DNA from 2 places in the Frankia sp. KB5 genome. Region 2 is predicted to be linked to the other one. Evidence: predicted binding sites of a transcription regulator. Region 2 holds the regulator's gene; the other holds the start of a gene.
The links. The regulator LexA, encoded in region 2, represses DNA repair genes until DNA is damaged. The targets are predictions, from matches to a motif close to CGAACNNNNGTTCG.

Region 1 (4,207 bases), on a different contig from region 2:
GTCCTCCACCGTCTCCGGTTCCTCCCCGACCGACACGGCGAGCGTGGTGAGCCCGACCGGACCGCCGCCGAACCGGGTGACCAGCGCCTCCAGCACGGCCCGGTCGAGACGGTCCAGTCCGAGCCCGTCGACGTCGTAGATCCGCAGCGCCGCCTGGGCGATCTCGCGGGTGACCACGCCGTCGGCCCGCACCTCCGCGTAGTCGCGCACCCGGCGCAGCAACCGGTTGGCGATGCGGGGCGTACCACGCGACCGGCCAGCGACCTCGGCGGCTCCCTCGGCGGTGAGGGTGACCCCCAGCAGGCCGGCCGAGCGAGTCAGCACCCGGGCGAGCTCGTCGGCGTCGTAGAAGTCCAGATGGGCGGTGAACCCGAACCGATCCCGCAGCGGGCCGGTCAGCAGGCCCGACCGGGTGGTGGCCCCGACCAGCGTGAATGGCGACACGTCGAGGGGGATCGCGGTCGCGCCCGGGCCCTTGCCCAGGATGACGTCAACCCGGAAGTCCTCCATCGCGGCGTAGAGCAGTTCCTCGGCTGGCCGGGCGATCCGGTGAATCTCGTCGAGGAACAGGACCTCTCCCGGGGAGAGGGCAGTGAGGATCGCGACGAGATCCCCGGCGCGTTCGATCGCCGGCCCACTGGTCATCCGCAACGGAACCTCGAGCTCCTGCGCCATGATCATCGCAAGGCTGGTCTTGCCCAGACCGGGCGGGCCCGACAGCAGGACGTGGTCCGGCGGGCGACCACGCGCCCGCGCCCCCTCGAGCATGATTGTGAGCTGCTCGCGCACCTTACGCTGGCCGACGAACTCGGRCAGGGTGCGCGGACGCAGCCCGGCCTCGAAGGCGCGCTCCTCGGGACTCGCCGCGGCGGACACCAGGCCGTCGTCACTCATGTCCCACCTCCGCGTACCCCCGCCCCTCGACGTACCCCCGCTCCGACCGACCGCCGCCCCGGCTGACCACCGCCCGACGCGGTCGCGCGCCGCATGGCGGCGTCATAACGGCCCTCACCTGCGTAGCACGGCAAGACTCGCGCGCAGCAGGGTCGCGGTGTCGGGCGGAGCGCCGCCGGTTCCCGAGTCGGCCCCGGCCCGGGAACCCGGGGCGCCTTCCTTTCCCGGGACGTCTCCCTTGCCCGGGGCGGCCTGCTCGCCACCGGCTGCGGCGCCCTCGCCGACGGGCGCGGCCAGGACCACGAGCGCCCGGGACACGGCGGCGTCGGCCTCACGACCCGAGTAGCCCAGGCCCACCAGCGCCTCCCGCACGGTCGCCGCGACCCCGACGGCATCGGCCGGCATCGGTTCCGGTCCCGACGTCAGGCGCGGGCCGGGCAGCGGCGCACCGTCACCCGGCGGACCGAGCCGGTCCCGCAGGTCCAGGACGATGCGCTGCGCGCCCTTGCGCCCGATACCGGGGACCTTCGTCAGCACCGCGAGATCCTCCTCGGCGACGGCGCGGCGCACCGTGTCGGGATCGTGCACCCCGAGCACGGCCTGGGCGAGCTTGGGCCCGACCCCGGCCGCGCTCTGCAGGATCTCGAAGACGTCGCGCGCATCGGCGTCGGCGAAGCCGTAGAGGGTCAGCTCGGTCTCGCGCACGATCAGGGTGGTGGCGAGGGAGGCGGACTCCCCCACCCGCAGCCGCGACAGCGTCGACGGCGAGCAGTGGACGAGCAGGCCCACCCCGCCGACCTCGATGACGGCGGACAGCGGGGTCAGCGCGGTGACCGTGCCGGCCAACGACGCGATCATCGGGTGGGTCCGCCCGGCGCGGCGGAACGGAACCGGGCCAGCGCCGGCCCACGCCACAGGTGGCAGAGCGCCAACGCGAGGGCGTCCGCCGCGTCGGCCGGGCGTGGCGCCTCGGTCAGCCCGAGCAATCTGGTGATCATAAAACTGACCTGCGCTTTGTCCGCCCGGCCGCTGCCGGTCACCGCGGCCTTCACCTCACTGGGCGTGTAGAGACCCACCGGCAGGCCTCGCCGGGCGGCCAGCACGATGGCGACCGCCCCGGCCTGCGCGGTGCCCATCACGGTACGCATGTTCGCCTGGCTGAAGACCTTCTCGACCGCGACCGCCTCCGGGCGGGTGCGATCGAGCCAGGCGTCGATGCCATCGGACACGGCGCACAACCGTTCGGCGACCTCGGCGGTGGCGGGGGTGCGCACCACCCCCACCTCGACCAGGTGGGCCCGGATGCCGAGGCCACCGTCGACGACCCCCAGGCCACACCGGGTCAGCCCCGGATCGACCCCCAGCACCCGCATCCACCCTCCCGACCGCACGTTCACAAGAACATTCGTTCGATTCTAGGGGCGGCGGCACAACCGGACATCCACGACACGCCCAACAGATCGCCCGAGAGGACGATCAGCTGCCGACGAGCTCCATCACGTCATCGGAGATGTCGGCATTGAACCAGACGTTCTGGACGTCATCGAGATCCTCGACCGCCTCGATGAGCTTGAGGACCTTGGCGGCGGGTTCGGCCTCCAGCGACACGCTCACACTCGGCAGCCAGGAGATGTCCGCGGAGGTGACCGCCAGGCCGGCATCGGTGGCGGCCACCCGCACGGCGTGCAGATCGGTCGCCTCGGAGACCACCTCGAAGGCCTCCCCGACGTCGTTGACCTCCTCCGCGCCGGCGTCGAGCACAGCGAGCAGTACGTCGTCCTCGGTGAGGCCGGCGGTCTTCTCGATAAGCACGACACCCTTGCGGTTGAACAGGTACGACACCGACCCCGGGTCGGCCACCGTGCCGCCGTTACGGGTGATCGCCACCCGGACATCCGACGCCGCCCGGTTACGGTTGTCGGTCAGGCACTCCACGAGGATCGCCACCCCGCCCGGGCCGTACGCCTCATAGGTGATGTCCTCGTAGTTCACCCCACCGGCGAGCTCGCCGGAACCCCGCTTGACGGCCCGTTCGATGTTGTCGTTCGGCACGGACTGCGACTTCGCCTTGGCGATGGCGTCGGCGAGCGTCGGGTTGCCCGCGGGGTCTCCGCCGCCCGTCTTGGCCGCCACCTCGACCGTCTTGATCAGTTTGGCGAACAGCTTGCCCCGGCGGGCATCGATGACCGCCTTCTTGTGCTTGGTGGTCGCCCACTTGGAGTGGCCGCTCATGACCTGCCTCTCTTGCGCCCGATCATCGACCGGACCCGGACGATCGGACGCTGTCGACGAATAGCCGGTGCACCCGGGCATCACCGGTCAGCTCCGGATGGAACGCGGTGGCCAGCAGCGGTCCTTGGCGGACCGTCACCGGCGCCTCGGCGACACGGGCCAGGACCTCGACCGCGTCTCCTGCCTTTTCTACCCATGGTGCCCGGATGAAGACCGCGTGCACAGGTGGCCCCGCCACCCCGACGACCTCGAGGTGTGCCTCGAACGAGTCCACCTGCCGGCCGAAGGCGTTACGCCGGACGACGATGTCCAGTCCGCCGATCAGTGGTTGATCCGGCCGACCGCCCACGACGTCCCGCGCAAGCAGGATCATGCCAGCACATGAACCGAACACGGGCAACCCCGCGGCCACCGCCGCCCGCAACGGCTCCAACAGCTCGAACACGCGCAGCAACCGGCCGATCGTGGTGGATTCACCTCCGGGCAGGACGAGCCCGTCGACCTCGGCGAGCTCCACCGCGTGGCGCACCGCCACCGGCCGCGCGCCGGCCTCGGTGAGCGCCCGGGCGTGCTCGCGCACATCCCCCTGCAACGCGAGGATGCCGATCCGCGGGCCACTCACCAGCCGCGGTCGGCGTAGCGGGCTTCCGGGGGAAGCTCGGTGACGTTGATGCCCACCATCGCCTCGCCAAGGCCCCGGGAGACCTTCACCAGAACGTCGGGGTCCTTGAACATGGTGGTCGCCTCGACGATGGCCCGAGCGCGGCGCGCCGGGTCCCCGGACTTGAAGATCCCGGACCCGACGAACACCCCGTCCGCGCCGAGCTGCATCATCAGCGCCGCGTCCGCCGGGGTGGCGATACCGCCGGCGGTGAACAGCACGACGGGCAGCCGACCGAGCCGGGCCACCTCGGCGACCAGCTCGACCGGGGCGCGCAGCTCCTTGGCCGCCGCGTAGAGCTCCTCGGCGGGCAGCCCCGACAGCCGGGCGATCTCCGCCCGGATGGTACGCATGTGCACCACGGCGTTGGACACCTCGCCGGTGCCCGCCTCACCCTTGGAACGGATCATCGCCGCGCCC
Region 2 (4,207 bases):
CTGGAGCGTGTCGTCCTCATCGGCGTATGGACGTCGGGTTCCCCGCGGTCGGCCGAGAGCTCCATGGCGGAGCTCGCGGCGCTCGCCACGACCGCCGGTTCGGTGGTGCTCGACGCGCTCGTGCAGCGTCGCGACCGGCCGGATGCCGCGACTTACGTCGGTTCGGGCAAGGCCCGCGAGCTCGCCGAGGTCGTCGCGGCGACCGGCGCGGACACGGTGGTCTGCGATGGCGAGCTCACCCCGGGTCAGCTGCGGCAGCTGGAGGAGGTCGTCAAAGTAAAGGTCATCGACCGGACGGCCCTCATCCTGGACATCTTCGCCCAGCACGCGACCTCTCGCGAGGGCAAGGCCCAGGTCGAGCTCGCGCAGTTGCAGTACATGCTGCCCCGGCTGCGTGGGTGGGGTGAGTCGATGTCGCGGGCCGCGGCCAGTGGCGGCGGCCGGGCGCCCATCGGTACCCGTGGTCCCGGTGAGACGAAGATCGAGACCGATCGTCGGCGGCTGCGGGCCAGGATGGCGCGGTTGCGCCGCGAGCTCGCCGCGATGACGACCGTGCGGGAGACCAAGCGTTCCGCCCGGCGGCGGGGTGAGGTCCCCAGCGTGGCGATCGCCGGTTACACCAACGCCGGTAAGTCGTCGCTGCTCAACCGGCTGACCGGCGCGGGTGTCCTGGTCGAGGACGCGCTGTTCGCCACCCTTGATCCGACCGTGCGGCGGGCGACCCTGCCGGACGGCCGGGCCTTCACCCTGACCGACACCGTCGGATTCGTCCGGCATCTGCCGCATCAGATCGTCGAGGCGTTCCGCTCGACGCTGGAAGAGGTCGCCGATGCCGATCTCATCCTGCACGTTGTGGACGGATCATCGCCGGAGCCGGCCGCGCAGATCTCCGCCGTGCGCGAGGTTCTCAACGACATCGACGCGGGCGGCGTTCCCGAGCTGATCGTCGTCAACAAGGTGGACGCCGTGGAGCCGACGGTCGTCGCGGGGTTGCGCCAGCTCGCCCCGGACGCCGTGTTCGTCTCGGCACGCACGGGCGAGGGGCTGGCCGCGCTGGTCGACGCGCTCTGTGCCCGGGTGCCGCATCCCGACGTGGAGATGCGCGTGCTCGTGCCCTACACCCGGGGCGACTTGGTCTCCCGGGTGCACGCGAACGGCGAGGTGCTCACGATGGAGCACACCGAGACCGGTACCCGGCTGTCCGCCCGGGTTTCCTCGGGACTCGCGGCGGAGCTGCACGCCTACCGGGCCTGAGCCCAGGAGYGATCAGACGCGAGGCAACCCGGCCGGCCGCCCGCCGGGCGGCCGGCCGATCCACATCAAACCCTGCGGAGCACAGCCACGATCCGGCCGAGGATGGTCGCATCCTCACCGGGGATGTCGGCGAAGGCCGAGTTCTCCGGATGTAGCCAGATCTTGCCGTCCCGAACCCGCAGACGCTTGACCGTCGCCTCCCCGTCGATCATTGCGGCGACGATCTCCCCGTTGTCCGCGACCGGCTGCTGGCGGACGACCACCCAGTCACCGTCGCAGATCGCCGCGTTGATCATCGAGTCGCCGACGACCCGGAGCAGGAACAGAGTGCCCTCGCCGACGATCTCCCTGGGTAGCGGGAAGACGTCCTCGACCGCCTGCTCGGCCAGGATCGGGCCACCGGCGGCGATCCGGCCCAGCACCGGCACGTAGGCCGCGTCCGACTTGCTTCCTTCGGTGGTGCCCGGCGCCGCCTCACCGACGATGGGAATCGTGCCCGCCACCGTCGTCGCGCCCGCGCCCACATCCGCGCGTTGCCGGGGGTGCTCGACGGTCAGCACCTCCATCGCTCTCGGGCGGTTCGGGTCCCGCCGCAGGTAGCCCTTCTCCTCGAGCACCTTGAGCTGGTGAGCCACACTACTGGTGCTGGTGAGGCCGACCGCCTCACCGATCTCCCGCACGCTGGGCGGATATCCGCGCCGCTCCACCGCGGCCCGGATGACCTCCAGCACCCTGCGCTGCCGGGGGGTCAGGCCCGCGTCCGTGGGGCCTTCGGGAAAGGCTCGCACGTTGCCGCGGGTTCCGCCCCGGCGCGTACCCCTGCCTTGGCTAGTCATCGCTTACCGCTCTCCTCGTCGCGTTTTTCTTCCGCCGTGCGGCCACCGGCCGGCCGGCGACCGCACGGCGGACCGTCCCGCTCCGGAAGCGGTCACCCACCGACTCGCCGCCGTCCGTGACCGGGGGAAACCGCCCGGTTCACACCCGACCGACTCGACGGTAACCGGCGGGTCGCAGAATCTCAAACGTCTGTTCGAGCGTGTCCCTGGCGGTTTCCGGTTCCCGATGCGACAATCGACCACGCGTTCGATCGAACGAAGGTTCGATCTTCGGTGTTCGGTGTCGTCGGAACGGGAGGGTGCCGTGGGATCCGCACACAGGGCGCGGGTCGTCGACCTGTCGATGGCCAGGGACCGGGTGGGTCATCGGCCGCCGGGTCGCCCGCCCGCACCCCCGCCGGGTCGCCCGCCCGCACCCCCGCCGCTCCGGCTGACCCGGCGGGGTCGGGTGGTGGTGGTATCGATCGTCGTGGCGGTCGTCGTGGYGGTAGCAATCATGATCATGCCTGGGGTGTCGATTGCCGGGCCGGATACCGCGGAGGCGCCGCGGCACCATCTGGTCATGCCGGGGGAGACGCTGTGGGAGGTGGCAGTGGCGCTCGACGAGAGCGCCGACACCCGGGTCATGGTGGACCGGCTGATGCGGCTGAACCACCTGCGGTCACCACTGATCGCCCCGGGCCAGTCGTTACTCCTTCCCTGACGCCCGGCTTCCCGGGTCCACGAGTGTCTCGGCGCAGGGTTCTCGCGCACCGTCGTCTTTCGTCCACGTGCGGTGCCACGTGCGATGCGGACCACACGGACCATACGGGGGTGCTGTCCTCATCTCTGGGGCCGTGCGCTACCTTGGACACAACATCTGGTGCTTACCGGGGTGTAAGTCATCCACAGGTTGTTCCACAGGTCTTCCGCGGGGAGCTGGCGGTCCATCCACAAGGTGGTCTGTCCGGCGTGGATGCCGGGTCCTCAACGGTGTCCCTCATCCCCGGTCCGGGGCGGTCGGCTCCGGCGCGGGCGAAGGAGGCGTAGCGCGTGCGGTGCCCGTTCTGCCGGCATCCGGACAGTCGCGTCGTTGACAGTCGGGAGGCCGAGGAGGGTTCGGCGATCCGCCGCAGGCGGTCCTGCCTGTCCTGCGGTCGCCGGTTCACTACGATGGAGGAGGCGTCCCTTCAGGTTCGCAAGCGCAGTGGGGCGGCCGAGCCGTTCAGCCGGGCCAAGGTCATCGCCGGTGTCCGCAAGGCCTGCCAGGGCCGGCCGGTGCGGGATGATGATCTCGCGCTTCTGGCGCAGCGGGTAGAGGACGCCGTCCGCTCGTCGGGGTCGGCGGAGGTRCCCGCGGAGGCGATCGGCCGGGCGATCCTCGGTCCGCTCCGTGAGCTCGACGAGGTGGCTTATCTCCGCTTCGCCTCGGTGTACCTGGCCTTCGAGTCGTTGACTGACTTCGAGTCCGCGATCGCCGCGTTGCGCTCCGAGGCCGCCGGACCTCCCACCACGCGGGATGGACCAGCACGACCGGTCCCGCGTGGCGCCGTCGATGTCTCGCCGGTGATCGGCACCCAGCAGGTGCATAGCAGGTAGGGCCGGGACCGCTCGACCGAAAGCGTCATACATCGCCCTGGCTCGCCGTGCCGGCCCGGTCCCGCCGGCGACGGGTGACATCCCGCGTCGCGGCCGTGCGAGGACCGCGGACCTCCCGGACGGCACGCATGCGGCCCGGCTCGACCTGGCTGGTGCCGTTCGCCGTGCRTGTGTTTGCCGTGCGCGTGCTCGTCCCCGCGGGCACCGCCGTGCGTCGAGGTCCGGCCCCGCACCGTCCCGACGTCCACTGGCTGCGGCCTGGGGCGGGGATGCCCACAACACATTGTTGAAGGTTGAAGCTGACGAGTGAAGACGAGGAGCGTCATGACCGACAGCCGCGGCACGAAGCCGAGCAGGTCAGCGGCGAAAGCGAGTGGGTTGAAGATCCAGCGGTCACGTACCACCGCCGGCGTCCACCCGTACGACGAGGTCACCTGGGAGTCCCGGGACGTCGTCATGACCAACTGGCGGGACGGCTCGGTCAACTTCGAGCAGCGGGGAGTGGAATTCCCGCAGTTCTGGTCGGTGAACGCCTCCAA

Region 1: a site for LexA is predicted at 2,293-2,306, ahead of ruvC (crossover junction endodeoxyribonuclease RuvC). Genes of this name have one in related genera too.

What each region holds. Positions count from the first base shown of each region.
Region 1 covers NZ_MRUJ01000004.1:17,647-21,853, forward strand. The annotation lists gene ruvB (Holliday junction branch migration DNA helicase RuvB) at 1-894, opposite strand, end outside; gene ruvA (Holliday junction branch migration protein RuvA) at 1,009-1,752, opposite strand; gene ruvC (crossover junction endodeoxyribonuclease RuvC) at 1,749-2,267, opposite strand; gene KBI5_RS00875 (YebC/PmpR family DNA-binding transcriptional regulator) at 2,371-3,126, opposite strand; gene pdxT (pyridoxal 5'-phosphate synthase glutaminase subunit PdxT) at 3,149-3,748, opposite strand; gene pdxS (pyridoxal 5'-phosphate synthase lyase subunit PdxS) at 3,745-4,207, opposite strand, start outside.
Region 2 covers NZ_MRUJ01000107.1:15,215-19,421, reverse strand. The annotation lists gene hflX (GTPase HflX) at 1-1,254, shown strand, start outside; gene lexA (transcriptional repressor LexA) at 1,320-2,090, opposite strand; gene KBI5_RS11990 (LysM peptidoglycan-binding domain-containing protein) at 2,395-2,793, shown strand; gene nrdR (transcriptional regulator NrdR) at 3,123-3,668, shown strand; gene KBI5_RS11980 (vitamin B12-dependent ribonucleotide reductase) at 3,993-4,207, shown strand, end outside.